Regions from separate parts of the Planococcus sp. PAMC 21323 genome, predicted to be linked through region 2. Evidence: a T-box and tRNA genes for the amino acid it is inferred to sense, from the RefSeq annotation. Region 2 holds a T-box; the other holds one or more tRNA genes.
The links. A T-box is a leader RNA that pairs with one kind of tRNA and senses whether it is charged. The one in region 2 lies ahead of alaS (alanine--tRNA ligase), so its partner is inferred to be a tRNA-Ala.

Region 1: it has a tRNA-Ala gene. The T-box ahead of alaS (alanine--tRNA ligase) is inferred to sense a tRNA for this amino acid. The anticodon was not compared.

The regions. Positions count from the first base shown of each region.
Region 1 is NZ_CP009129.1:66,971-82,467, reverse strand. It holds gene rocF (arginase) at 1-680, opposite strand, end outside; gene PLANO_RS00490 (GNAT family N-acetyltransferase) at 751-1,314, opposite strand; gene PLANO_RS00485 (LysR family transcriptional regulator) at 1,330-2,211, opposite strand; gene PLANO_RS00480 (citrate synthase/methylcitrate synthase) at 2,316-3,395, shown strand; tRNA gene PLANO_RS00475 (tRNA-Ala) at 3,466-3,538, opposite strand; tRNA gene PLANO_RS00470 (tRNA-Lys) at 3,570-3,642, opposite strand; tRNA gene PLANO_RS00465 (tRNA-Gln) at 3,653-3,727, opposite strand; tRNA gene PLANO_RS00460 (tRNA-Tyr) at 3,747-3,830, opposite strand; tRNA gene PLANO_RS00455 (tRNA-Val) at 3,850-3,925, opposite strand; tRNA gene PLANO_RS00450 (tRNA-Glu) at 3,930-4,004, opposite strand; tRNA gene PLANO_RS00445 (tRNA-Thr) at 4,064-4,136, opposite strand; rRNA gene rrf (5S ribosomal RNA) at 4,179-4,294, opposite strand; rRNA gene PLANO_RS00435 (23S ribosomal RNA) at 4,371-7,304, opposite strand; rRNA gene PLANO_RS00430 (16S ribosomal RNA) at 7,501-9,050, opposite strand; gene PLANO_RS00425 (KinB-signaling pathway activation protein) at 9,492-10,160, opposite strand; gene PLANO_RS00420 (Mrp/NBP35 family ATP-binding protein) at 10,355-11,419, opposite strand; gene PLANO_RS00415 (VOC family protein) at 11,588-12,022, opposite strand; gene PLANO_RS00410 (restriction endonuclease subunit S) at 12,290-13,372, opposite strand; gene PLANO_RS00405 (HsdM family class I SAM-dependent methyltransferase) at 13,353-15,302, opposite strand; gene PLANO_RS15750 (MerR family transcriptional regulator) at 15,370-15,497, opposite strand, start outside.
Region 2 is NZ_CP009129.1:1,267,811-1,283,307, forward strand. It holds gene PLANO_RS06410 (tRNA threonylcarbamoyladenosine dehydratase) at 1-752, shown strand, start outside; gene PLANO_RS06415 (replication-associated recombination protein A) at 874-2,163, opposite strand; gene cymR (cysteine metabolism transcriptional regulator CymR) at 2,439-2,855, shown strand; gene PLANO_RS06425 (cysteine desulfurase family protein) at 2,870-4,003, shown strand; gene mnmA (tRNA 2-thiouridine(34) synthase MnmA) at 4,017-5,132, shown strand; gene PLANO_RS06435 (tetratricopeptide repeat protein) at 5,147-5,806, shown strand; gene recD2 (SF1B family DNA helicase RecD2) at 5,831-8,248, shown strand; T-box leader at 8,544-8,752, shown strand; gene alaS (alanine--tRNA ligase) at 8,793-11,417, shown strand; gene PLANO_RS06450 (IreB family regulatory phosphoprotein) at 11,507-11,773, shown strand; gene ruvX (Holliday junction resolvase RuvX) at 11,776-12,192, shown strand; gene PLANO_RS06460 (DUF1292 domain-containing protein) at 12,206-12,520, shown strand; gene mltG (endolytic transglycosylase MltG) at 12,646-13,770, shown strand; gene PLANO_RS06470 (O-methyltransferase) at 13,862-14,467, shown strand; gene udk (uridine kinase) at 14,504-15,127, shown strand; gene greA (transcription elongation factor GreA) at 15,204-15,497, shown strand, end outside.

The DNA of each region.
Region 1 (15,497 bases), 1.2 Mb from region 2:
GACAAGTGAACCGCATCTGTTTTGCGTTCTTCTTTCAAATAACGGATCGAATCTTCGATGACTGCATGCATACCCATTTTATCAATTTCGTGCATGCTGTAAACGCGGATTCCGTGTTCTTTGATCAATTCACGCTCGCCTGGGTCAACTGAACGTGCTCCAATGATGACGATGTTTTCAGGTTTTACTTTTGGTGAATAGCCGCGAATATTCGTCAACTTTTCATGACCATGTCCAAAGCTTGCTGCAAGCGGCATGCCGTGGATATTGCCTGATGGTGACGTATCGCTTGTGTTCATATCTGCGTGTGCATCATACCAAATAACGCCTAAGTTTTCGTGGCGTTCTGAAATCCCAGCAAGTGTACCGATTGCAATACTGTGATCGCCGCCTAGTACTAACGGGAAATTACCCGCTTCTGCTACGGTAAATACTTTATCGCCAAGTGCTTCTGTTGCTTCAGTAATCGCTTTCAAGTTGCGTAAGTTTGTATCAGTATCTACACTGCCGTCTGTTTGACCAATCTGGATGTCCCCTTCATCTGTAACGCGATGGCCTAACTCTTCGATGCGGTCTACAACACCTGCATAACGGATAGCGCTTGGTCCCATATCAACACCACGACGATTTTGACCGTGATCCATTGGAACTCCGATAATAGAAATATTTAATTTATTCATTATTTTATACCCCCTTAGCAAGATAGACTTATTGTAACCGCTAAGGTCTCTTTGGCTCAACTGCACAATTTTACGTATATTTATTCGCTTTTTTCGTCAAATCTTTTTTCACTTTTGGCCACTCTTTATCAATAATTGAGTAGACAACTGCGTCTCTCGGCTTGCCATTTGAGCGAATTCGCTCGTTTCGCAACACACCTTCTTTAACTGCCCCAATGCGTTCAATCGCCTTCTGCGACCGTATATTTTCAGCATCTGTCTTAAACTGAACACGAATCATGCCCCGTTCTTCAAAGCAATAGCTGAGTAATGCGCGTTTAACTGTTGTGTTAACATGTGTCCGTTGTGCTGACAGTGCATAAAATGTTGCACCCATCTCACAGCTTTTATTGGTTTCATCAATTGCATATATACGTGTAGTTCCGACGATTTCCGACGTTTCAGGATTTTCCACAGCAAAAATAAGTACATTCGACTGGTTCATCCCCGCTTCTAACCACGCCACCATATCTTCAAACACCTCAACTTGATTGAGCATATGCTCAAAAATTTTCGGCGTATACAAAGCCCATAACGCTTCAAAATCATCTCTTTTTAATAACCGCAATCGAACGCCATCTGCTTCTATAATCATGCTGACCTCTCCTTTTTAAGTAAAGTATACTGACTGAATGCGCTCCAAAAAATCTTGTTCTAGCACTCCCATTTGTTTGGCTAAAAAATAAGTAGAGACCGTGGGCAGTGGAAATAAATCGAAATGCGCTTCCATTAAACGGCCTTCCACCAATTCTCGTCGCACCATTGATTTGGGTAAAAATGATGTGCCGAGCCCTTCTTGAATAAAACGTTTTACAATATGCGCTTGTGTGACTTTCATTGTTCGAATACCGGGCATGTGTAAGCGTAACTTCTCTAACAACTCTTCCCAAAAAACAGGATGATGATGCGTAAACAAGATCGAGTTCCGCAAGGTGTCTTCGACTGAAATCGCTGGTCCCGTTTCATCATCATAAGCATCTCTTGGCAAAATAAATAACAAAGGGTCATCATAAACCACAAGTGGTTCAATCGTCCGACCAATAGGTGCTAGAGCAGAAATTCCAGCAGACACTTCTTCTGATTCAACTAAGTCCTCTATAGCTTCTGATTCTTCCACACGGATTATAAACTCGACTTCTGGATGTTGTTCTGTAAAAGACCGCAGTACATAAGGCAAAACCGTTTCGGCCATTAAAGGAGAAATCGCCAATGTCCATTTTTTTCGGTACCCTTGAGCGTAAGCGTGTAATTCTTCCACACTACCATCTAATTGCGCTATTACTTTTTCGGCTTTCTCTTTAAAATGACGCCCTTCTTCTGTTAAAGAAACTCGGTTATGGCTCCGCTTGAATAAAGAAATTCCTAAACTTTCCTCCAATAATCGAATATGAACGGTCACACTAGGCTGCGACATTAACAGACGCTCTGACGTTTTTCTGAAATTCAAGGTTTCTGCCGCATCCACAAAGGTTCTCAACCATTGAACTTCCATAACACCCCTCATTTCGATTAATATTCTTAATTGTCTTAATTATATATCTTTAATTTTTTTTATCAATCTAGAGGAGTAAACTAAAAGAAAAGGAGGCGTTTTACATGTTTCAAAAAGGATTAAAAGGTGTAGTAGCTGTTCAAACTGCGATTGCTTCTGTGGATGGAGATATAGGTGAATTGCGCTATCGTGGCGAACTTGTAAACACAGTTATTCAAGGAAAGTCATTTGAGGAAACTGCTTATTTTCTTTGGTACGGAGTGTCACCTGACACTCGTCAATTGCAACATATCAAACAACAATTGCTTTCCTATCGCAAACTGCCAGAACATCTTGTTCTAATTTCACAGCTTTTACCAAAGGAGATTTCTTTAATGGACGCAATGCGGACCTTAGTATCCGCATATACGCATACCGAATTTCAACAATTGTCTTCTCAACAACAAGCCATTGCATTAACAGCAGCATTGCCAGTAATGACCGCTGCTTTTTACCGCATTCAAAACGGACAACAACCCGTAAAACCACGAGATGATTTAGGTCACACCGCCAATTATCTTTGGATGATCAACGAACAAGAACCTTCTGCTGTACAAACAGAAGCGCTCGAAACTTATTTAAAATTAACAATGGAACACGGCATGAATGCTTCGACTTTTGCAGCACGTGTGACCATTTCAACCGAATCCGATATAGTATCCGCCATCACGTCAGCGCTTGGCACGATGAAAGGTCCACTTCACGGGGGTGCCCCGTCAGGCGTGATTGATTTACTCGACCAAATAAAAACACAAGACCAGATTGCTCCGGTTATTGAAGACAAGTTAAATAGCGGAGAAAAAATTATGGGCTTTGGTCATCGAGTTTACCGTACAGAAGATCCACGGTCTGTAATCTTGCGAGAAAAATGTTTAGAACTTCAAGGAGAAGATCCGTGGCTCGATTTAGCAGTTGCAGCAGAAGCCTATATTGTTAAAAAGCTTAACGAACACAAGCCCGGACGTGCACTGTACACCAATGTAGAGTTTTATGCAGCGGCGATTATGCGATCTATCAAAATGCCGACTCAATTGTTTACACCCACTTTTAGTGTGGCGCGCATCATTGGATGGACAGCGCACACACTCGAACAACAAGAAAATAACGTCATCTTCAGACCACAATCCGAATACATCAAAACCTAAAAAAAACCCGTATCCAAATGAATGGATACGGGTTTTTTACACATGGATAGTACAAATACACATGGAACAATGGAGCCTAGCGGGATCGAACCGCTGACCTCCTGCGTGCAAGGCAGGCGCTCTCCCAGCTGAGCTAAGGCCCCGCGCTGAACAGGCGCAAGGATGTTAAAAGAATGAGCCATGAAGGATTCGAACCTTCGACCCTCTGATTAAAAGTCAGATGCTCTACCAACTGAGCTAATGGCTCATAATAAAAATGGCTGGGGTACCTGGATTCGAACCAGGGCATGACGGGATCAAAACCCGTTGCCTTACCGCTTGGCTATACCCCATTAATTATGATAAGAAAACTGGTGGTGGGGGGCAGATTCGAACTGCCGAACCCGAAGGAGCGGATTTACAGTCCGCCGCGTTTAGCCACTTCGCTACCCCACCGTATAAAGTTATGAAAAAATGGTGGAGGATGACGGGATCGAACCGCCGACCCTCTGCTTGTAAGGCAGATGCTCTCCCAGCTGAGCTAATCCTCCGATATGGTGACCCCTACGGGATTCGAACCCGTGTTACCGCCGTGAAAGGGCGGTGTCTTAACCGCTTGACCAAGGGGCCTTGCCTAATAAAATCGTTTATTTAATTTCCATTTAGAGAAACTCTGTAAAAAAAACAAAAGCTTCCAACCGGATTCGAACCGGTGACCTCTTCCTTACCATGGAAGCACTCTACCTGCTGAGCTATGGAAGCAAGGTAAAAGAATCATTAGGAATAAAAAATAAACATAGAATAGCCCAGCGACGTCCTACTCTCACAGGGGGAAACCCCCAACTACCATCGGCGCAAAAGAGCTTAACTGCCGTGTTCGGGATGGGAACGGGTGTGGCCTCTTTGCCATCATCACTGGACTATTTGGTTGAGTGCTTGTTCACTCAAAACTGGATAAACGACATTGGAACGTGCAAGATTTTCGCCTACAATTTGTTGGTTAAGTCCTCGATCGATTAGTATTCGTCAGCTGCACGTGTCGCCACGCTTCCACCTCGAACCTATCTACCTCATCGTCTTTGAGGGATCTTACTTGCTTGCGCAATGGGAAATCTCATCTTGAGGGGGGCTTCGTGCTTAGATGCTTTCAGCACTTATCCCGGCCACACATAGCTACCCAGCGATGCCCTTGGCAGAACAACTGGTACACCAGCGGTGTGTCCATCCCGGTCCTCTCGTACTAAGGACAGCTCCTCTCAAATTTCCTGCGCCCGCGACGGATAGGGACCGAACTGTCTCACGACGTTCTGAACCCAGCTCGCGTACCGCTTTAATGGGCGAACAGCCCAACCCTTGGGACCGACTACAGCCCCAGGATGCGATGAGCCGACATCGAGGTGCCAAACCTCCCCGTCGATGTGGACTCTTGGGGGAGATAAGCCTGTTATCCCCGGGGTAGCTTTTATCCGTTGAGCGATGGCCCTTCCATGCGGAACCACCGGATCACTAAGCCCGTCTTTCGACCCTGCTCGACATGTACGTCTCGCAGTCAAGCTCCCTTCTGCCTTTACACTCTACGAATGATTTCCAACCATTCTGAGGGAACCTTTGGGCGCCTCCGTTACTCTTTAGGAGGCGACCGCCCCAGTCAAACTGCCCGCCTGACACTGTCTCCCAAGCCGATCAGGCTTGTGGGTTAGAATTTCAATACAACCAGGGTAGTATCCCACTGACGCCTCCTCCGAAGCTGGCGCTCCGGAATCTCAGGCTCCTACCTATCCTGTACAAGTTGCACCAAAATTCAATATCAGGCTACAGTAAAGCTCCACGGGGTCTTTCCGTCCTGTCGCGGGTAACCTGCATCTTCACAGGTACTATAATTTCACCGAGTCTCTCGTTGAGACAGTGCCCAGATCGTTACGCCTTTCGTGCGGGTCGGAACTTACCCGACAAGGAATTTCGCTACCTTAGGACCGTTATAGTTACGGCCGCCGTTTACTGGGGCTTCAATTCGCACCTTCGCTTGCGCTAAGCACTCCTCTTAACCTTCCAGCACCGGGCAGGCGTCAGCCCCTATACGTCACCTTACGGTTTTGCAGAGACCTGTGTTTTTGCTAAACAGTCGCCTGGGCCTATTCACTGCGGCTCTCTCGGGCTATTCACCCTACCAGAGCACCCCTTCTCCCGAAGTTACGGGGTCATTTTGCCGAGTTCCTTAACGAGAGTTCACTCGCTCACCTTAGAATTCTCTTCTCGCCTACCTGTGTCGGTTTGCGGTACGGGCACCTCCCGCCTCGCTAGAGGCTTTTCTTGGCAGTGTGAAATCAGGGACTCTAAGGGTAAACCCTCTTGCCATCACAGCTCAACGTATCAGGAATGGGATTTGCCTCATTCCACGCCTCACTGCTTGGACGTGCACAACCAACGGCACGCTCTCCTTATCCTTCTGCGTCCCCCCATTGCTCAAACGGCGGGGAGGTGGTACAGGAATATCAACCTGTTGTCCATCGTCTACGCCTATCGGCCTCGACTTAGGTCCCGACTAACCCTGAGCGGACGAGCCTTCCTCAGGAAACCTTAGGCATTCGGTGGACGGGATTCTCACCCGTCTTTCGTTACTCATACCGGCATTCTCACTTCTAAGCGCTCCACCAGTCCTTCCGGTCTGACTTCTACGCCCTTAGAACGCTCTCCTACCACGGATCTCTTACGAGATCCATCCACAGCTTCGGTAATCCGTTTAGCCCCGGTACATTTTCGGCGCAGTGTCACTCGACCAGTGAGCTATTACGCACTCTTTAAATGATGGCTGCTTCTAAGCCAACATCCTGGTTGTCTAAGCAACGCCACATCCTTTTCCACTTAACGGATATTTGGGGACCTTAGCTGGTGGTCTGGGCTGTTTCCCTCTTGACTACGGATCTTATCACTCGCAGTCTGACTCCCAAGCATAAATCACTGGCATTCGGAGTTTGTCTGAATTCGGTAACCCGGGATGGGCCCCTAGTCCAAACAGTGCTCTACCTCCAGGATTCTCTATCTTGAGGCTAGCCCTAAAGCTATTTCGGAGAGAACCAGCTATCTCCAGGTTCGATTGGAATTTCTCCGCTACCCACACCTCATCCCCGCACTTTTCAACGTGCGTGGGTTCGGGCCTCCAGTAAGTGTTACCTTACCTTCACCCTGGACATGGGTAGATCACCTGGTTTCGGGTCTACAACTACATACTCTGGCGCCCTATTCAGACTCGCTTTCGCTGCGGCTCCGCCTTCTCAGCTTAACCTTGCATGTAATCGTAACTCGCCGGTTCATTCTACAAAAGGCACGCCATCACCCATTAACGGGCTTTGACTACTTGTAGGCACACGGTTTCAGGATCTATTTCACTCCCCTTCCGGGGTGCTTTTCACCTTTCCCTCACGGTACTGGTTCACTATCGGTCACTAGGAAGTATTTAGCCTTGGGAGATGGTCCTCCCAGATTCCGACGGAATTTCACGTGTTCCGCCGTACTCAGGATCCACTCTGGAGGGGTAGGGTTTTCGGCTACGGGGCTGTTACCCGCTGTGGCGGACCGTTCCAGGTCGCTTCGCCTAATCCTACCTTTTGTAACTCCGTATAGAGTGTCCTACAACCCCAAGAGGCAAGCCTCTTGGTTTGGGCTGATCCCGTTTCGCTCGCCGCTACTCAGGGAATCGCATTTGCTTTCTCTTCCTCCAGGTACTTAGATGTTTCAGTTCCCTGGGTCTGCCTTCTCATGTGCTATAGATTCACACATGGATACTACCCGATTAAAGGTAGTGGGTTCCCCCATTCGGAAATCTCCGGATCATCGCTCACTTACAGCTCCCCGAAGCATATCGGTGTTAGTGCCGTCCTTCTTCGGCTCCTAGTGCCAAGGCATCCACCGTGCGCCCTTTCTAACTTAACCAATGGTTAATTAAAAAGTTGTGACCAATGGTCACGCGTACTTGAATTTCTTGCATTTGTTTCAATGTCGTTTTATCCAGTTTTCAAAGAACAAGTTTGAAAGTCACAAAAAAAGGCGTTGCCGCCTGAAGGTGAACCTTCAAAACTGAACGCAAAACGTCAACCCCGAGAAAACTCGGTTCCGAATTTATCCTTAGAAAGGAGGTGATCCAGCCGCACCTTCCGATACGGCTACCTTGTTACGACTTCACCCCAATCATCTGTCCCACCTTCGGCGGCTGGCTCCACAAGGGTTACCTCACCGACTTCGGGTGTTACAAACTCTCGTGGTGTGACGGGCGGTGTGTACAAGGCCCGGGAACGTATTCACCGTGGCATGCTGATCCACGATTACTAGCGATTCCGGCTTCATGCAGGCGAGTTGCAGCCTACAATCCGAACTGAGAACGGTTTTATGGGATTGGCTCCCCCTCGCGGGTTGGCAACCCTTTGTACCGTCCATTGTAGCACGTGTGTAGCCCAGGTCATAAGGGGCATGATGATTTGACGTCATCCCCACCTTCCTCCGGTTTGTCACCGGCAGTCACCTTAGAGTGCCCAACTGAATGCTGGCAACTAAGATCAAGGGTTGCGCTCGTTGCGGGACTTAACCCAACATCTCACGACACGAGCTGACGACAACCATGCACCACCTGTCACCACTGTCCCCGAAGGGAAAAGTGTATCTCTACACCGGGCAGTGGGATGTCAAGACCTGGTAAGGTTCTTCGCGTTGCTTCGAATTAAACCACATGCTCCACCGCTTGTGCGGGCCCCCGTCAATTCCTTTGAGTTTCAGCCTTGCGGCCGTACTCCCCAGGCGGAGTGCTTAATGCGTTAGCTGCAGCACTAAGGGGCGGAAACCCCCTAACACTTAGCACTCATCGTTTACGGCGTGGACTACCAGGGTATCTAATCCTGTTTGCTCCCCACGCTTTCGCGCCTCAGCGTCAGTTACAGACCAGAAAGTCGCCTTCGCCACTGGTGTTCCTCCACATCTCTACGCATTTCACCGCTACACATGGAATTCCACTTTCCTCTTCTGCACTCAAGTTCTCCAGTTTCCAATGACCCTCCACGGTTGAGCCGTGGGCTTTCACATCAGACTTAAAGAACCGCCTGCGCGCGCTTTACGCCCAATAATTCCGGACAACGCTTGCCACCTACGTATTACCGCGGCTGCTGGCACGTAGTTAGCCGTGGCTTTCTGGTGAGGTACCGTCAAGGTACCAGTAGTTACTTGGTACTTGTTCTTCCCTCACAACAGAGTTTTACGATCCGAAAACCTTCGTCACTCACGCGGCGTTGCTCCGTCAGACTTTCGTCCATTGCGGAAGATTCCCTACTGCTGCCTCCCGTAGGAGTCTGGGCCGTGTCTCAGTCCCAGTGTGGCCGATCACCCTCTCAGGTCGGCTACGCATCGTCGCCTTGGTAGGCCATTACCCCACCAACTAGCTAATGCGCCGCGGGCCCATCCTGCAGTGACAGCCGAAACCGTCTTTCCGTGCAGCCTCAGGAGAGGCCGCAAACTATTCGGTATTAGCACCGGTTTCCCGGAGTTATCCCGATCTGCAGGGCAGGTTGCCCACGTGTTACTCACCCGTCCGCCGCTAAACAATGGGAGCAAGCTCCCAAAGTTCCGCTCGACTTGCATGTATTAGGCACGCCGCCAGCGTTCGTCCTGAGCCAGGATCAAACTCTCCATTATAGAGTAGTGTTGATTGCTCAATACTGCTGGCGTATCGCCGTCCAAAGACGCACGATTCGCTTTGATCTGCGCAATGCTGATCAGTAAGTTTTGCGCGGGCCGTTTTGCGCGACCGTTGCTGTTTGTTGACGTTTTGCTGTTCAGTTTTCAAGGTTCAAGTTGTTAATATTAAGTGCCGCCGTTTTGTTTATGTTGTTCGTCGTTGCTTGGCGACTTTTATTATATTAAAGCATGATTAGACTCCTGTCAACACTTTCGCGAAAGTTTTTCTCGAAACCTGCTTTTTCCTTCTGTACTTCTACTTTTTCAACCCCACCAAAAACCCTCCACCCCTACAGCCACCTGCGCCCCCTTCAGATCAAGCTAACTTTTCAAAGAATAAAAAATCACCTGTCCACTCTGCTGAAACCAGTGGACAAATGATCTTTTCTTAAAAAAACATTATTCTGATTTTGCTTTTCTTGCAGCACGTCGCTCTTCTAGCTTTTGACGATCCACGTCGGACTGTGCGTTATATTTTGGTAATACCAATAGTTGATAAGCGTTTACCGCTAAGAATGGGAACAATAACAACGTAACCCAGCTGTCGATATTTCCTGCTTCTACCATCAAGGCAGGAAGCCACTCAACTGTTGTAATAACAATCATAAAGAACAACGCAGAAATAAAAGTTTCTTTGTTTGTCCATTTCGCTTTAACATAAGCCGTAACGACTCCTGTAACAATCAAAATTGTCAATAATGTTCCATATAACCAAACTTGTTCTGTTGTTTGTGCATTTGGCGCAAAACGGAATAGGATCAAATCTGTTATAACTACGACAATAATTAAAAGCTGTATCCAGTTCCATAAGCGCAATGTGCGGAAAATGTTCATCCCGATTTGATGCACCGTCAAGTAAGCAAAGAAACAAAGCTGACTAATGATACTCATCGTCAACCCGATAATGACGAGCCAAACAAATCCTGCTAAAAACTCTCCCCATTGCCCGTTGCTGAATGGTTCTGCAAATACATCTTCCCAGCGAACGAATAATCCTAGTACCCCTGTTACAATTCCACCTATTAAAAGAGCTTTAAAGAAAAACTTAACCCAGTTTCGTATTGTCAATTGAATGCCTCCGTTATTTAAAGTTCTTTTAAGATTGTACCAACCGGCTATTGAAAAATCCATTCACTGTAACCAATAGACTGTGAACAAATCACGAATATCGAATCCTTTGTTACTGAATCGCCACATCCTATTGTTATCCTTCCAAAATAAAAGTCCGGAAACCAATAGAGGCTTCCGGACTGATCAAGCTTTTATTTTTTATCGGCGAATTGTTTAATGACTTGATTCGCAATGTCTTCGTAAATTTTTCCTGTCGGATGATCTTCCAAGTAGACAGATGGAGCAAAGTCTTCTTCGTTCCAGTCAGGCTGACCCATTGGAATCTGTCCAAGTAGCGGCGTACGTAATTCTTCTGCAAGTTTCGGTCCGCCTCCTTGACCAAAGAGGTATTCTCTCTTGCCCGTCTCTGCGCTTTCGTACCATGACATGTTTTCGATAACACCTAATACTTCGTGATCTGTTTGAATTGCCATCGCTCCAGCACGTGCTGCGACGAATGCTGCAGTCGGGTGCGGCGTCGTGATGACGATTTCTTTAGAAGCCGGAAGCATTTGGTGAATGTCGAGTGCAACATCTCCTGTGCCTGGTGGCAAGTCTAATAGAAGATAATCCAAATCTCCCCATTCTACATCGCGGAAGAATTGATCTAACACTTTACCAAGCATTGGACCACGCCATACAACTGGCATATTATCTTCTACGAAAAAGCCCATCGAGATAACTTTCACACCAAATCGTTCAACTGGAATAATCGTCTGGCCGCGAACAACTGGAGATTTATCGATGCCCATCATGTCCGGCACACTAAAGCCGTAGATATCCGCATCGATCAATCCAACTTTTTTACCGAGACGCGCTAACGCGATCGCCAAGTTGACAGAGACGGTTGATTTACCAACGCCGCCTTTACCACTAGCGATCGAAATAAATTCTACTTTGTTTAATGGAGACAATAAATCTTGCGCTTCTGATTCGGTTGCCGTTCCGCGGAACTTCGCTAACGCTTCAGGTGGCAACTCTTCAAAACGAATACCGACAGAATCCGCTCCCGCTCCTTTTAATAACTCAACTACTTTCATTTGTAGTTGCATTTGTTCTGGTGTGTTTGTTTTGGCAATTGCCAACTTCACACTCACGTGTTTTTTCTCTTCCTTGATCGTTACAGATGTAATGCCCTCTGTTTCAGTCAACGATCTATGTAAAAACGGATCTTCTAACGCTCCGAGTAATTCGCGTACTTGTACTTCAGTTAACATATCGATACACTCCCTATCAATTTTGCTCACCATAAAGTATAGCACAGCAAATCTTATTTTTAATGTATTCGGTCTTATAAGAAAAATGAATAAGCCACTCTTCTCTTCCTGACGCGAAAGATCTAGAGTGGCTTCTTTTTTTAAGCTTAACTTGAGTAGCTACTCCACTTAAGAGTCAATGATCAACATATCTTGGTCATCGTACGTAAATTCTGGTCCCCAAGCCACTTCCCAGTAATAACCGTCCGGGTCTGTGAAATAACCTGAATAACCTCCCCAGAAAACTTCTCGAGGTTCTTTTACAATTTTCCCTCCAGCGTTTCTTGCCAAATCTATGACTTGATCTACTTCTTCTTTAGACTTCGCGTTGTACGCTAATGTAATACCTGCAAACCCCGTGCCAGTCGGCGGATTTTGTTCATCAATGTCTTTCGCTAACTCCTCTAATGGATACAATTCTAATTTTGTTCCAGATGAATTAAAGAAAACAATTGCTGGATCGCTCTCTCTTTCAGCTGTTTGAAAGCCAAGGCCATCCCGATAAAATTTAACCGCTGTTGTCATATCTTTTACACCTAGACAAATCAAGTTGATTCGGTTCATCTTTCCCCCTCCTCTTTTCTTCTACTTTACCCGTCTTGCTTTGCATTTGAACATAAAAAAAGCACCTTCCGAATTTCTTCGGAAAGTGCTTTGTAAACGAAAATCGAAATTAACGTTTTGAGAAATACTCTTATAAAATTTGAGTATACCTCATCCGTTTGCAACCATCTGTATCAGTCACGAAAGATATTATTATATGGATACAGAAGTACAATTCAGGATGAAAATTGATGCAATTTGAACCATTTTGAACCAGACTTACAGATGTTAGTTGAATACACTTATATTTTCCCACGCTTTAATAGTTTGTTTTATCTTGTTACTCATAATATATCTCATATAGTTGGACATAAATTCCCAATCAGGTTCATTATCATCATTGATTGGAAGTAATACCTTCTGCTTTTTCAACCTAGTTGAATTTATAGTAAATGAATAACTATATTTTTTACATACATTTTCTAAGCATCTAATAAAAAATAATAATGCGTATTCCGATAATTCTTCCTTGGGTCTTAAACAATTAACTTTAGTACCAGTATAAAATGGATAGTTTTGCAAAAAAGGTTTAGCAGTTTCATTACCTATTGTAATTACAGGGAAATCTTCATTTAGATATTTTTTAGATTGTGCTTCTAAAAACCCATCAATTCCGTTATTAGTTGTTTTTCTGGTTACGTATGACATTCTCCCCGATTTAACATCTAATTTGTTTGCATCTAAGCTTTTCCCTATTCTATTATCAAAATAATCTTCTACTATAAAATTGCTCCATTTTATACCATCTAGTGATATTTCATTTACACTATCTATCTTTGCTAATTCTTGCCCAAGAAAATTTATTATTTTTTTTCTTACTCTATTTTCTTTTTCTTCTATATAATTCTCCATGTAACCCCAACAGACATCATTACTTTGATCTACAGGCAGTATAATTTTAGTACGTTTCAACCTTGTTAAGGTTGCCCCATTTCCACCCCAGTTGAATTTTTTCATTTGCTTTTTCAACAAAGGAATTATATAGAAAGCATTGTATTTATTTAAACGAGAGTTTCTTAAAACTTGAATATTTTGTCCAGTATAAAATGATTTTTCTTGATAAAAAATAGTTTGAGTATCCAAACCAATAATAATAGCGTTTCCTTTATCTTTTTGAAATCTGTTTCGTTGCCTTTCTCCAATAAATGTTTCTACGCCATTGTTTAAATTAGTTCTAGTGATATATGGTACATTTCCACTTTCTTCTACTAACTTGTTTTTATCTATACCACTCTTAGAAGATTTTATATCGAAAATATTTCCAATTTCAAATTCTCCCCATGTTTCAAACTTATTTATCATCATCGTCATCATCATCTCCTCCAAAAAGATAATCACGACCATGAAGAACCATATCTAACTGAAATGATAGATAGTCAGCAAGTGTTTCTTCAAATTCCTCACTCGTAGGTGGTTCTTCATTAAAGTAATAGAAACTATGTAATAATTCATCTTCAGGTTCGATAATTGTTTCTACACAAAATTCATTTTGCGCTTCTATTTCTCCACTCCATACATTTAGCAATAAATTTTTCCGATCTTTAGCTTCCGGAGTTTCAATCAAACCAATATGCTTCGCCACTTTATATCCATCATTACTAAAATCTATAAATTTACTTTTGAAATTTTTACTATGTGGAATACCGGCGACAAATACAACTATACAAGGATTTACACCTACACCATAAAACGTTTCCTTATTTAATGTAATAACCCCTTTAAGTGTGTGTTTCTTTAAGATATCTCTCATAATTTCTTTTTCAATTTTTGTTTTACCAGTTACCGTAGATTGAGGAACGATAGCTATACCTTGCCCTCCCTCGACAAGGCTATCAAGCATACGACTAATAAAGTTAATCTCATACTGCTCTTTGTCTTTAGTTCGCGTTGCCATACTATAAGGAGGATTTATCATGCCTATCGTGGGCATGATCTCACTTTGTATTTTAGCTGAGTTTTGAATTAGAAAATTTTCATTTCTTAAGTTGGATTTTCCATCTCCACGTAAAATCATATTTGTAGTCGAAATTGTAAACATATAATCTTGTAATTCTATCCCATGCAATTGCCTTTGACGAATTTGTCTTTTTTTCACTTCATCATCTTCGTCTGTTTTTGACAGTAAATTATGCATAGCAGCAATCAAAAACCCTCCTGTTCCACAACACGGATCAAATACTACATCATCTACTTTTAAATCTGCTAAATCACAAAATAATTGTGTTATATGGGCTGGCGTTAAAACAATCCCTAACCCTTGTCCATCTCCACCACTATAAGACATAAACTCACTATAAAAATTCCCCAAGTAATCATGGTGAGATCCAGTAAATCTAATATCTTGATATATATTTTCCCATAGAAATTCTGCGAAGTACCTTAATGAAGTCATACCTAATTCATCATTTTTATTATTTATGTGTGCATCCGTTTTAAATATAGAAAACTGAGCCATCAATTTATCTCGTTTTGCTTCCGGAGAAATATTTGAACGTCTTAGATTACTTTCGATAGCTTGATAGATCTTATAACCATCTGGATTATTCTTATCTCCAGTTAGCTGACTAACGCTAAACCCTCCATATTCTCCTTCGCGCAAAGCCAATAAAATACCGCTTACTATTAGAGGTTTATCACGTTCTTGTAAGTTGCCATAAGTCCGGAGTGCTTCATGTAATTCCCTAGCAAGTTGCAAAATCTGAGTCGATTCTTTTTGTACATTAGTTTCTTCGTCGAGAACATTATTCATATAATAGGTATGAATATTTTTACTTGAAAAGTTAACTAATGTTTCTACTTCTTCTAGCTCTTTATATTGTAAACTGTCGTCAATAAAAATAGGGGTAATACGGTGGCGCTTTTCTCCTCCACTAATCCCTACAGCGAATATCTTTTTAAATGGTACTTTTTCATCTTTTAATAAATGTAATGCATAATACAAAGCACCATTAACAGCAAACTCTTGAACTGACTTACTATCTAAATCAATTACACCGTCACTATTGTATTTAACATGTCTTGATGTATCTTTTTTATTTTCAATCAATATTAAAAATTCATCATTGCCTGTCTCTATTAAACTAGTAAAATCTGGTCTTCCAACATTTCCAGAACCTGATTTACTAGCTTTTGTTAATGATTTATCAATTTGAACTATGCTTGAACCTTGTGGAAATAATTCTATTTTAGCTTCTTTCGCCATATTATAAACCCATATATCTGTTTGTGTTTCATTTTTCACAAAGAGCCCTCCTGAATGTAGTGTTAGCAATATAATAACATTTTATAACTAGATATAATTTTTATTTTTAATGTTTAATATATAATTTCCTTTCTAAATAATCTAACGCAATACCTCTCTCAGTATCATTTGAATCGATACTTGAATCTACTATTAATAAATTCATTTTTAACTCTTCTTTATCAAGAAGAATAT
Region 2 (15,497 bases):
TCTCAAGAAACGAGTTAGCAGTAGGAAAAGAAGGAATCGATTTATTAAAAAATTCAACAGTGGCTATTCTAGGAATCGGAGGCGTTGGTTCATTCGCAGCTGAAGCATGTGCACGAAGTGGTGTAGGCACGATTATTCTAGTGGACAAGGATAACGTTGATATTACCAATATTAATCGTCAGCTTGTTGCCAATTTATCAACTGTTGGACAATCTAAAGCAGGTGTGATGAAAGATCGCATCGCCGACATCAATACCGAGTGTAAAGTTATTTCTTTGCATATGTTCTATACAGAAGAAACATGCGAAGAATTTTTCAGTTATAATCCCGATTATGTAATTGATGCATCGGATACGATGATTTATAAAGTTCATTTAATGGAAGAGTGTTATAAACGTGGCATTAAAATTATTGCGAGTATGGGAGCGGCCAATAAAACCGATCCGACACGCTTTAAAATTGCCGATATTTCAAAAACACATACAGACCCGTTAGCGAAAATTATCCGTAAAAAATTACGCAAAAACGGCATTTACAAAGGTATTCCAGTTATTTTTTCAGATGAAAGTCCAATCATAGTACGCGAAGACGTTGTTGACACGGTAGGTAAACCAGATGCCGCTATCCGCAAAGCACAAATGCCGCCGTCTTCGAATGCATTTACTCCTTCAGCAGTTGGTTTGATCGCTGCGAGCTGGGTTGTTAACGACATTACCAAATCCATTCCGATTTCACGTGTTCGAATGAATTAATTCGCAGCCGGCTCTTTTCATGAGCCGGTTTTTCTATGTAATTTAATAGAAAATGAAAAAGCCATTTCCCATTTAGGAAACAGCTTTTTATTTTAGTACGTTTATAATTTTTCACATACTGCTATTTTTTATTTTTACGGAAGCTTTTTAGCTTTTCATAAATTCCAGCAAATTTCTTTTCTTCACCAGCAATGACTGGTTTGTAAAACTCAGCTTTTTTAACTTCTTTCGGTAAATAATCTTGATCGGCCCAGCCGCCAAATGAACCAATTGGTGTGTCGTGTGGGTAGCGGTAGCCACCATGTCCAAGCTCTGTGCTTCCAGCGTAATGCGTATCACGCAAATGCATTGGAATATCACCGACTTCGCCTTTGTTAATGGCGCTAGTCGCGGCATCAATCGCTTTATAGGCAGAATTGGATTTTTCAGAAAGACACATTTCAGCTACTGCTTGTGCAAGGGGAATGCGAGCTTCTGGCAGACCAAGACGATCAGCTGCTTGGCACGCTGCAAGAACATGGCTACCCACTGCTGGATTGGCAAGTCCAATGTCTTCATAAGCCATAACAAGTAAACGTCTTGTAACAGCCGTTAAGTCTCCATTCTCAAGCAAGTGCGCCAAATAATACATCGCGGCATTGACGTCGCTACCACGCACTGATTTCTGCAAAGCAGAAAGTAAGTTAAAAAAATGAGATCCTTTTTTATCGCCAAACACACCAACGCGTTTGATCATTTGCTCAACCATTTGATCTTCAACAATAAATTTCCCATTAATTTCGTCAGACGCGATGACAATCGACTCTAGCATCGTCAATGCTTTTCTGGCGTCACCGTTTGTGCCTTCTGCAATACGCTCTACTTGCTTTTCAGAAATCTCGATTTGTTCATTGCCAAGTCCCCGTTTGGGTTCGTTTAAGGCAGTGTTTAAAAGTTGCACAATGTCTTCGTGAGATAATCGTTTTAACTGTTTGATTTCACCGCAACGCGAACGGATCGCGGGATTCACGTCGTGAAATGGATTTTCAGTCGTCGCACCAATTAAGACAATGGATCCGCTCTCAACGTGCGGTAGGAGTGCATCTTGTTGTAATTTATTAAAGCGATGGATTTCATCAAGAAATAACAGCACTTTACCAGTCATCCGAGCTTCTTTAACAACTTCTTCGACATCTTTCTTGCCAGAAGTTGTGGCATTCAAAGCGATAAAAGGTAAATTTGAGGTCCCTGCGATAGCGTGAGCAATGGAAGTTTTACCAATTCCAGGTTCACCATACAACAGCATCGACGGAACATGACCGTTGCTAATCATTTTATATAAAGCGGTATGCGGTCCAATTACGTCTTTTTGTCCAACGACTTCATCGATGGTTCGAGGTCGCATACGAAAAGCTAGAGGTTCATTGTGCATAAAAAAACTCCTTTCGTACATTCGTTCTATTAGTATAGCGGTTGAAGTTTCAAAAGTCATTGCAAGTCCATTTGAGTCGAATTATGATATACTGTTTTGAAGAATAAAGGTAGATAAACCGGCGATTTTATGATGTATTATTAGCATTATTCTGTTAAATGTCGCTTCTCAAACTAGCAACGTTTTTCCATAAGAGTCGCAACTAGTTTGTTCCATAACGTATATTAGCAAACAAAGTCAAAATTAATTTAAATCATTAACTTAGAGGTGTACTCATGAAAATTTCAACCAAAGGCCGTTACGGTCTAACAATTATGATCGATCTTGGAAAACATTACGGAGAAGGCCCGTTGCCGCTACGCAAAATTGCGGCTGAAAATGAGCTTTCTGAAGCTTATTTAGAGCAATTAGTAGGCCCGTTGCGAAATTCGGGATTAGTGAAGAGTGTCCGCGGGGCATATGGCGGCTACATGCTGGCGCGCCACCCAAGAGATATTTCCGCTGGAGACGTGATTCGTGTTCTTGAAGGACCGATTCAGCCAGTTGAAGGCATCGAAGATGAAAAGCAACCTCAGCGAGAGCTATGGGTGCGCATTCGCGATGCTGTGAAAAATGTTTTAGATACGACCACAATCGAAGATTTAGCAAACGCTGAAAACGATGAAACTGATAACTATATGTATTATATATAAGGAGTTAAAAAATCATGAATCGAATTTATTTAGACCACGCAGCGACTTCACCGATGCACCCAGAAGTGATTACTACTTTTTCTGAAGCACTAGGCTCTGTTTATGGCAATCCTTCAAGTATTCATTCGACTGGTAGAGCAGCACGTAAAGTGTTAGACGATGCGCGTAAATTACTAGCTAACAGCATTCACGCGGATGACAATGAAATCATCTTTACTAATGGTGGAACAGAGGCGGATAACTTAGCGATTTTTGGCACTGCTGCAAAAAAGAGTGGGAAACATATTATTACGACTGTTATTGAACACCATGCGGTATTGCATGCTTGTGAAAAATTAGAACGTGAAGGTTACGACGTAACTTATTTACCTGTGGGTGAAAATGGTTGTGTGCGAGCAGAAGACGTGAAAAACGAGCTCCGGGACGATACAATTCTAGTATCGATTATGATGGGCAATAATGAAGTTGGAACGATTCAGCCGATTGCCGAGATTGGTGCGTTGCTAAAAGATACTGATGTGACTTTCCATACGGATGCAGTTCAAGCTTTTGGTATATTGCCAATCGATGTCAACTCGTTAAACGTCGATTTATTATCAGTTTCTGCGCATAAACTGAACGGACCTAAAGGCGTTGGCTTTTTATATCAACGAAAAGGAACGGCATTATCTCCACTTTTATACGGAGGAGAGCAAGAACGTAAACGTCGCGCCGGAACGGAAAACGTACCGGCGATTTCAGCGTTTGCGAAAGCAGCAGAAATTGCATTAGCGACAATGAAAGAAAAAACCGCAGCTTACGAGCAATACAAAACAATTTTTAAAACCGTTTTGGATAAACAAAACGTCGACTATAAAGAAAATGGCAGTAATCTGATGCCACATATTTTGAATCTCAGTATTTCAGGCATTGAGATCGAATCGTTTTTAATCAACTTGGATTTGGCAGGAATTTCAGCTTCAAGTGGTTCAGCGTGTACAGCGGGTTCAATCGATCCTTCACATGTGCTCGTTGCCATGTACGGCGAACAAGCTGCTGAACTTCGCAATTCCATTCGATTTAGCTTCGGATTAGGGTTAACGTCTGAAAATATTGAGCAAGCTGCCGAAAAGACAGCGCAAATCAGCCAGCGTTTGGCATTAAAATGAAAAGGTGAATAAAATGACAAAAGCACCACAAGATACACGAGTAGTTGTTGGCATGTCCGGAGGGGTAGACTCTTCAGTTGCCGCTTATTTATTAAAAGAACAAGGTTATGATGTTATTGGCATCTTCATGAAAAACTGGGATGACACCGATGAAAATGGCGTCTGTACAGCTACAGAAGATTACGAAGACGTCATTCGCGTTTGTAACCAAATTGGCATTCCGTATTACGCAGTAAATTTTGAAAAACAATATTGGGACAAAGTTTTCACGTATTTCTTAGAAGAATACAAAGCAGGCCGCACGCCAAACCCGGATGTTATGTGCAATAAAGAAATTAAATTTAAAGCATTTCTAGAACATGCATTAAGCTTAGGTGCTGATTATTTAGCAACTGGTCATTATGCACAAGTAGCGCATAGTGAAAATGGCGAAACGAAAATGTTGCGCGGCATAGACAATAATAAAGACCAAACGTACTTTTTAAATCAATTAGACCAAAGTCAATTGTCGAAAGTGATGTTCCCAATCGGTCACATGGAAAAGAAAAAAGTCCGTGAAATTGCGCTTGAAGCAGGACTTGCAACAGCAACGAAAAAAGATTCGACCGGTATTTGTTTTATTGGAGAACGAAATTTTAAAGAGTTCTTAGGTCAATATTTGCCAGCGCAACCGGGTCAAATGGAAACTTTAGAAGGCGTTAAAATGGGTTCGCATGACGGCTTAATGTATTATACAATTGGCCAACGCCAAGGACTTGGTATCGGCGGGGCAGGAGATCCGTGGTTTGTTATTGGAAAAGATTTAGAGCGCAACGTATTATACGTTGGACAAAATATTCATCATGATGCTCTTTTCTCAGATAGCTTAACTGCGGTAAACTTAAGTTTCACATCCAATACACCACCGAGCGGCATTTTGGAATGCACAGCAAAATTCCGTTACCGTCAGCAAGATGTCGGTGTATCTGTAGAATTTAAAGGTGAAACAGCGATCGTCACGTTTGCAGAACCGGTACGCGCAATTACACCTGGTCAGGCTGTAGTCTTTTATGACGGCGAAGAATGCTTGGGTGGCGGAACCATCGATCACGTTTTTAAAAATGGTGCACGATTGGAATATGTAGGCTAATGGGAGAGACAGCAATGAATTATAACGAAATTGGTATACAAGCCTTACAAGAAGGCGATACAGAACAAGCGATAAAGGCATTTACACAAGCAATAGAAGAGCAGCCAGAAAATCCGCTAGGCTATATTAACTTTGGCCACGTATTAACGTCGATGGATGAAATTGATCGTGCAGAACGCTTTTTCCAAAAAGCGATTACGCTAGATGAAACATCTGCGACTGCTTTTTACGGCTTAGCAAACTTGTATTTTAATTCAGAGCGCTATTCAGAAGCGATAAAGCTTTACGAAAAAGCGTTACAATATGAAATTGAAGGCGCAGATGCGCATTTCATGATTGGCAAATGTTTTGAAAAAATGGAACAGCCAAAATTAGCATTACCATATCTGCAACGTGCAGTTGAATTGGATGAAACAGATGTTCAAGCACGTTTGAGCTATGGCATTAGCTTAGCTTCTATGGAATTATTTGAACTAGCAGAACCACAATTTTTAGAAGTGATCCAAAGAGATCCGAATCATTCGGATGCACATTATAATTTAGGTGTTCTTTATGCAGTTTCAACAAATCGTAAAGAAGACGCTATGCATCACTTGAAACAAGCTTATACATTAGATGAGCGCAACGAAATGGCACGCTATGCTTACGATATGATCGCAACAACTTTAGAATAGTTCCATGAAAAGGAGACGACAGACATGACCGGACAAATCGATTTATTTCAAGAAGAAAAACAATTTGTATTAGGGCGTCCTGTCGTCTCGATTTTTCATAATCCCCAAAATTTATTCTCCATCGCGAAAGTAAAGATCCAAGAAACCAACACCCCTTATACCGAAAAAGAAATCATTGTATCGGGCTATTTCCCAATGCTGACACTTGAAGAGCAATACCGTTTTACAGGTGTCGTAAAAAATCATCCGCGTTACGGCGTTCAATTTCAAGTGGAAACTTTTACGAAAGAAGTACCTGAAACCGAACAAGGTATCATTCATTATTTATCGAGTGATATGTTTAATGGCATTGGTCGGAAAACAGCGGAAACGATCGTGAAAAAATTAGGCAAAGATGCTATTAAAAAGATTTTAGAAGACCCGGATTCCTTAGATAAAGTTCCGCGTTTGTCCGATGACAAAAAAGACACCATCCGCGCAACGCTTCAAATGAACTTAGGGCTTGAACGTGTGATGATTCAATTAAATGATTGGGGCTTTGGTCCACAAATTGGTATGCGTATTTATCAAGCATATCGAGAAGAAACGATTGATATTTTAACGAAAAACCCCTTTCAATTGATTGAAGAAATTGAAGGAATTGGTTTTCAACGTGCCGATGAACTGGGGATGAAGCTAGGCATTACAGGCAGTCACCCGGATCGAATTAAGGCATCTATTTTACATATCTTGAATCAAGCTTCGCTATCGGATGGACATGTGTATGTCGATGCGAAGACCTTAATTCCTATGGTTAAAGAATTGCTTGAAGCGCGTCAGCAAGCAGAGATTCCGATTGAGGCAATCTCTAAAGCGGCAATCGAGTTAAATGAAGAAGGAAAAGTAGCTGGAGAAGAAACCCGGCTTTATTTGCCATCTCTTTATTACTCAGAAGTCGGTATCGCAACGAAATTAGAGACCTTATTATTAGAACAGGAATCACGCACAAAGTTCCCGAGTTCAGAAGTTCGAAAAGCACTCGGTGAAGCGGAAGAGCGGCTAGGGGTTAATTACGCCGAAACACAAGTGGACGCAATTGAAAGCAGCATCAATTCATCGGTTATGATTTTGACAGGTGGGCCGGGAACAGGGAAAACGACGGTCGTTCGGGGACTGGTAGAAATTTATGCCGAGCTGCACGGGTTGTCACTCGATCCAAAAGAATACGCGAAAAAACAAGAGCCGTTTCCAATCATACTCGCTGCGCCAACAGGACGTGCGGCCAAGCGCTTGAGTGAATCAACTGAGCTACCGGCCATGACGATTCACCGCTTACTCGGCTTTAACGGCCAAGAAAAAGATGAGGAAACAGAGAAGGAAATTGAAGGCAAGTTGATCATTATTGATGAAATGTCAATGGTCGATACGTGGCTTGCCCATCAATTATTAAAAGCAGTGCCAGAAGATGCACAATTGATTTTCGTCGGGGACCAAGATCAATTGCCGCCCGTTGGACCAGGACAAGTATTGCGAGATTTACTCGAATCAAAACGTATTCCAACAGTAGAATTAACCGACATTTACCGACAATCTTCAGGTTCATCGATAATAGAACTCGCGCACCAAATGAAAAATGGGCAATTGCCAGAAGACATTACAGCGAAAACTGCAGACCGTTCTTTTATAAAAGCCGGCGCTGATCAAATTCCTTTAGTTGTTGAAAAAGTTGTGAAAAGCGCTTTATCCAAAGGGCATTCGATTAAAGACATTCAAGTGCTAGCACCCATGTACAAAGGACCTGCTGGAATTGATGCTTTAAACCGCCTGATTCAAGAAATGGTCAACCCAAATCCTGATGGTAAACGAAAAGAGCTAGTGTTCGGGGACATCACCTACCGCATAGGTGATAAAATATTACAACTGGTCAATCAACCTGAAAGCAATGTCTTTAACGGGGATATGGGTGAAGTTGTTGCTATCATGAAAGCGAAAGAAACGGTTGAAAAACAAGATATGTTAGTGGCTTCCTTTGATGGCATCGAAGTTACTTACGAACGAAGTGACTTAAACCAATTAACATTAGCTTACTGTTGTTCAATCCATAAATCGCAAGGCTCGGAGTTTCCAACTGTTATTATGCCGATTGTTCGAGGCTATATGAAAATGTTGCGACGTAATTTGCTTTATACAGGAATTACCCGCAGTAAAGACTTTCTCGTGCTATGCGGGGACCCAGGAGCATTCCGCTATGGTGTTGAACGAACAGATGACACGCAGCGCATGACAACCTTGCAAAGTCGTCTAGCGGTCACGACAGAAGAACCGAAAACTGAACAGCAAACAAAACAACAAGAAGAAACAAAACAAAGCGGCCCAGTCAGCTTAACAACCGAAAACGCCCACGCCATTCACCCAATGATCGGCATGGAAGGCATTACTCCGCAAAAGTTTATGGAAGCTTGAGTAGATTTTTGAAATTTATACAACATACAAAGGAAACCGTAATTTAGAATACGGTTTCCTGTTTTTGATGAAAAATAAATTTCATATAAATACTTATTATGTAAGTTACGAAGTAAAGCAACGGAGACTCCCGCGGGATAGCGAAGTGCCGAAATCCACTCGGACGTTAAGGCCGAGTTAGTTTGGCGCAAGCCCGCAGGAAAGCGAAGTTGGTTTACGCAGTAACACTATCCAATTAAAGTGTCACTATTGACATCACGCAAAGCTTTTTCTATAATTCAAATTAGACTGATAGACAAACACATTGATGGAGACAGTATAAAATCGCATTCGAACAGAAACAGGACCCTAGGCTGAAAGGTCCCGACGACATTCGATTTTAGAAAGCTACTCCGGAGTGCAACTAATCCCTGCCGTTGAACCGCGTTAAGGTGTTCGAGAGACACATTGCCACCAGCTTTGTGTAACTAGGGTGGTACCGCGAATAAAGCCTTCGTCCCTTTTTTGGGATGGGGGCTTTTTATATTTTAGAGGAGGAAAAAAGATGAAAAACTTAAAAGCAGAAGACATTAGACAAATGTATATTGATTTCTTTAAAGAAAAAGGTCACGACCAGGAGCCGAGTGCACCATTAGTCCCTTTTGAAGATCCATCGCTTTTATGGATTAACAGTGGAGTGGCAACATTAAAAAAATATTTTGATGGACGAGTGATTCCAAATAATCCACGTATCGTCAATGCACAAAAATCGATTCGTACGAACGATATCGAAAACGTTGGGAAGACGGCACGCCACCATACATTTTTCGAAATGCTTGGGAACTTCTCGATAGGTGAATACTTTAAAACCGAAGCGATTCACTGGGCTTGGGAATTTTTAACAGACGACAAATGGATTGGTTTCGACGCGGATAAATTATCGGTAACAATTCACCCGGAAGACGAAGAAGCATATGCAATTTGGTTGAATGAAGTAGGTGTTCCAGCTGAACGTATTATTCGTTTAGAAGGAAACTTCTGGGATATTGGAGAAGGTCCAAGTGGTCCAAACTCTGAAATCTTCTACGATCGTGGCGAGAGCTATGGCAACGATATGAACGATCCTGAATTATATCCAGGTGGAGAAAATGAACGTTATTTAGAAATCTGGAATTTGGTCTTTTCACAATTTAACCACAACCCAGATCACACCTATACATTACTTCCAAAGCAAAACATTGATACAGGAATGGGTTTAGAGCGTATGGCTTGTGTCGCTCAAGACGTTCCAACAAACTACGATACAGATTTGTTTATTCCAATTATCAAAAAAACAGAAGAAATTTCTGGTAAGAAATACGGTGAAAATGCTGAAATGGACATGGCGTTTAAAGTAATTGCTGACCATATCCGTACGGTAGCATTTGCGATTGGTGACGGAGCGTTGCCTTCTAACGAAGGTCGCGGATACGTATTGCGCCGTTTATTGCGTCGCGCTGTTCGGTTCGCGAAAAAACTAGGTGTTGAACAACCGTTTATGTACGATTTAGTACCAGTTGTTGGAGACGTGATGAAGAGTTTTTATCCAGAAGTTCACGACAAACAGGACTTTATTATTCGCGTGATGAAATTAGAAGAGCAACGCTTCCATGAAACGCTTCATGATGGATTAACGATTTTATCTTCTGTGATTGAAAAACAAAAAGCAGCTGGCCATAAAGAAATTCCAGGTGAAGATGCTTTCCGTCTTTATGATACGTATGGTTTCCCAGTAGAATTGACTGAGGAGTACGCAGAAGAAGAAGGCATGGCTGTCGATCACAAAGGGTTTGAAGCTGCTATGCAAGAACAGCGTGATCGTGCGCGAAATGCGCGTCAAAACGTTAATTCAATGCAATCACAATCCGAAGTATTAGGGAACATTAAAGAATCCAGCGAATTTATAGGCTATAACCAAACGGTAGCGGACGCTAATGTACGGTTCATTATTAAAGACGGTGAGCTAGTTGATAGTGCGCAAGAAGGCGAAGAAGTGCAAGTTATTTTGGATCAAACACCATTTTATGCAGAAAGCGGCGGTCAAATTGCCGATCGCGGAACTTTGAGCAATGATTCGGTTCAAGCATCTGTATTAAATGTTAAAAAGGCGCCAAATGGACAAAACTTGCATTCTGTACGCATTGAAACAGGAGAACTGACGAAATCAGCAGTGCTTGCGCAAGTAGATGCTTCTGAGCGTCGTCACACGGTGAAAAATCATACAGCAACACATTTATTACACCAAGCGCTAAAAGATGTTTTAGGGACTCATGTCAATCAAGCAGGATCATATGTTGGTCCAGATCGTCTACGTTTTGACTTTTCTCACTTTGGTCAAGTTACAAAAGAAGAACTTGAAACGATTGAACAAATCGTTAACGAAAAAGTATGGGAAGGCATTACTGTTCAAACAGGCTACCATAACTTACAAGAAGCAAAAGAAATGGGCGCAATGGCATTGTTCGGTGAAAAATACGGAGATGTTGTGCGTGTTGTAGAAATTGGTGGTTATTCGCTAGAATTATGCGGCGGTGTCCATGTAATAAATACATCTGAAATCGGCTTATTTAAAATCGTTTCTGAAGGCGGTATTGGTGCAGGTATTCGCAGAATTGAAGCTGTGACAGGAAAAGGCGCATATGAGAACTTAAAAGATAGTGAAAAGGTCTTAGAAAGCGCAGCTGGATTATTAAAGTCATCTCCAAGAGACATCGTACAAAAAGTACAAACTGTTCAAACTGAGATGAAATCATTACAACGTGAAAATGAATCTTTGTTAGCGAAAATCACTAACGCGCAATCAGCAGGTATTTTAGATGCAGCTCAAAAAGTTGGCGATATTACAGTCTTATCAGTCCAAGTAGAAGCTAAGGATAATAACCAATTGCGCCAGACAATGGACGATTTGAAATCGAAAATGGAAAAAGCCGTTATTGTACTTGGTGCTAAAGATGGTGATAAAGTAATGCTTGCAGCTGGAGTTACAAAAGACTTGGCAGGCGGAGATTATCACGCAGGACAGATCGTTAAACACGTAGCAGAACTATGTGGCGGTAAAGGTGGCGGTCGCCCAGATATGGCGATGGCAGGCGCAAAAGATGTAAGTAAATTAGAAGAAGCACTAAAATCGGTTTATAGCTTAGTTAAATAAGTTTAATAAATCCACGCTATCGGTTATAATGAAAAACAGACAGCAGGAGCAATTATTTGTATTTAAAATCCGAAAGCGAGGTGCTTGTCGTGAGTTCATTTGATCGCACAATGAAATTCGATTCGTCTGATGAGTCGATGGAAAAAGAAGTCAAGCAAGTAATGCTTCAGGTACATTCAGCACTTGAAGAAAAAGGCTATAACCCGATCAACCAGATTGTCGGCTATTTATTGTCAGGTGATCCGGCTTATATTCCTCGCCATCAGGATGCGCGTAATATGATTCGCAAACTGGAACGGGATGAAATTCTGGAAGAACTTGTTAAGTTCTATATTAAAAAGAATAACGAGGAATAATGATGCGCATAATAGGACTTGATGTTGGTTCAAAAACAATTGGAGTCGCTATTAGTGACCCGATGGGGTGGACAGCCCAGGGGATTGAAACCATCAAAATCAATGAAGCAATAGAAGAATTCGGAATGGAACGCCTTGGTGAACTGATTAAACAGTATGAAGTGACCGAAGCGGTAGTTGGTTATCCGAAAAACATGAACAATTCAATTGGACCACGGGCTCAAGCGTCCGAAAAGTTTGCAGCTTTGCTTAAAGAAGCGTATAGTATACCGGTGGTGCTTTGGGATGAACGGTTAACGACATCAGCAGCAGAGAAGATGTTGATCTCCGCAGATGTCAGCCGTAAAAATCGTAAAAAAGTGATCGACAAGATGGCAGCAGTAATGATACTGCAAGGTTATCTTGATTTTAAAAAATAATGAGGTGACGTAAATGGAACACGGACAAGAACACATTACGGTCGTTGATGAAAACGGCAACGAGCAATTATTTGAAGTACTATTTACATTTGAGTCAGCAGACTTCGGAAAATCATATGTTTTGTATTTCCCAGTTGGCGCTGAAGAAGATGAAGAAGGCGAAATTGAAATTCATGCATCTTCATTCACTGAAAACCCTGAGTCAGAAGAAGCTACAGTAGGTGGCGGAGAACTTCGCCCAGTAGAAACTGATGAAGAATGGGACATGATTGAAGAAATGCTAAACACGTTCCTTGACGAAGAAGAAGAAGAAAACGAAGAGCTTTAAAATGTAAAGGGCGGAATTGATTGTTGATTCCGCCTTTTTCTTTTGTGCACTTTTCTTGTATACTAATAGAAGTTGTACAAAAATAGTTCAACTTCTGTATAAGAGAAAAGCTAGGGGGAAAACCCGTGGAAAAACAGACAAAAAAAGAGATCATGTTTGATCGCATGAAAGAAAAGAAAAAGGAAGTGAGAGTCGTCCGACGCATCGTATTTATTATTGCGCTAGTCCTATTAATCATTTTAGGAATTGCAGGCTTTCAAACTTATAATTACATCTCCAATGCATTAGAACCAGTTGATCCGGATTCTGAGGAAATTATTACAGTTGAAGTACCAATCGGTTCAAGTTTGGACGGTATCGCGGCATTGCTTGAAGAAAACGGCGTGATTGCAGATGCTAGGATTTATAAATACTATGTGAAGTTTAAAAATGAATCCGAGTTTCAAGCAGGCACGTATGACTTAGTTCAATCGATGACATTGGATGAAATTACAGAGAGTTTAAAAACGGGTAAAGTGTACCACGAACCTCTCTATACCATTAGTGTTCCGGAAGGCTTAACAGTAGAAGAAATTGCGGAAAATGTGATCGCTAAAAATACCGACTTTACAGCGGAAGAATTTTTAGCGAAAATCAATGATCCTGCATATATTGAAGAGCTAATGATCAAGTATCCTGATTTGTTGACAGATGAAATACTTGGAGAAAATATTCGTTATGCACTTGAGGGGTATTTATTTCCTGCAACATATCCTATATACGAAGAAAACCCACCGCTAACTGTACTGATCGAGCAAATGCTTAGTACAACTCAAACAAATGTTATGCAATACCAATCAATTTTAGAAGAAATGGAACGTTCTCCACATTGGTTGTTAACATTTGCTTCTTTATTAGAAGAAGAAGCAACAGCGCAATCAGATCGTCAAACCATTGCAAGCGTCTTCTACAATCGTTTAGAAATCGATATGCCGTTGCAAACAGATCCGACAGTACTTTATGCAATGGGTGAACATAAAGATCGTTTGTTTAATACAGATTACGAATTTGAGCATCCTTACAGCACCTATAAAAACAAGGGGCTGCCACCAGGACCAATCGCAAATGCTGGAGTATCCTCGATTGATGCAGTGCTTGACCCAGCCGAAACCGAATACTTTTATTTCTTAGCCGATAAGGAAGGCAAAAACTATTTTGCTAAAACGTATGAACAACATTTGGTTAACCGAGATGAACATATCGGCAATTAATATCAACGAGAAGGAAGCGTCCTCGCTTTCCTTCTCTTTTTATGATAATATTTGAAGTAATTTTTGCTGAGTCGAAAAGGAGCTTTCTTGTATGGTGAACAATCAATTATCCGCAACGCTACAAGCAATTCAGGACTATGCTGTCGCACATCATGTACCCATAATGGAAAATCAAGGAATTGGAGAACTTGTTGAGTTGTTAAAAGTTCAACAGCCTTTAAATATACTTGAAATTGGTGCAGCAATCGGATTTTCAGCGATTAAAATGATCGAGGCTTTGCCGACTAGTACGGTAGATACAATTGAACGGGATGATTCACGATATCAAAAAGCGATAGAGTTTATCGCTCAATCAGGTTTTGAAGAGCGCATCCGCGTTTTTCACGCAGATGCATTAGAGCTTTCGCTTTCAAAGTTAAAGCCGGAGTATGATGCGATTTTCATTGATGCTGCTAAAGGTCAGTATGAACGCTTTTTTGATAAGTATGAGATCTTGTTAGCTAATGGTGGTATCATTTATTGTGATAATATGGCTATGCACGGACTTTCAGATATACCGCTATCGGAAGTGCCAAGGAGAAAGCGGACGATGATCCGTAATCTGGCGGCTTTTAAAGAACATATGCTAAATCATCCTCATTATGATACGGAATTATTGTCATCGGGTGATGGTATTATGATTTGCAAAAAAAAGTAAACACATTAAAAAGATATTTGCAGGGAGCTAAATAATATGTCTAATAAACGGCCGGTCGTTATTGGGATCGCAGGGGGTTCGGGCTCGGGTAAAACGAGTGTTACGAATTCTATCTATGAAGTGTTTAAAGAAAACTCAGTAGTTGTAATTGAACAAGATTATTATTACAAAGATCAAAGTCACTTGGCTTTTGAAGAGCGTTTAGAGACGAATTATGACCATCCATTAGCATTTGATACAGATTTGCTAATCGAGCATATTAACGAATTACTTGAACGCCGTCCAATTGAAAAGCCTATTTATAATTACGCATTACATACGCGGGCCGAAGAAACCGAGATTATTGAACCAAAAGACGTTATTATTTTAGAAGGTATATTAGTGCTTGAAGATGTACGTCTTCGTGAATTGATGGATATTAAACTATTTGTAGATACAGATGGCGACCTTCGAATCATCCGTCGTTTATTGCGCGATATTAATGAGCGCGGTCGGACAATCGATTCGGTTATTGAACAATATTTGACGGTTGTTCGTCCAATGCACAATCAATTTATCGAACCAACCAAACGATATGCAGATGTAATTATTCCTGAAGGTGGACAAAATGAAGTAGCGATTGATTTAATGGTTACAAAAATTAAAACTATTCTTGAATAGATTGTGAAACTATAATATGATGATACGAGACTGACGGATATAAGTATCCAGGTCAGTAGTTGAAGGAGTGGGAAGAATGGCTAACGATAAACAATTTCCAATGACAGCTGCAGGTAAGCAGAAGTTGGAAGATGAACTAGACTTTTTAAAAACGATTAAACGTAAAGAAGTGGTTGAACGAATTAAGATCGCGCGTGACTTTGGTGATTTGTCTGAGAACGCTGAGTACGACTCTGCAAAAGAAGATCAGGCTTTTGTAGAAGGTCGCATCTCGACACTTGAATCGATGATTCGCAATGCGGTTATCATAAATGAAAATGAATCAAATAAAGATGTCGTTCGTTTAGGAACGACGGTAACATTTATCGAA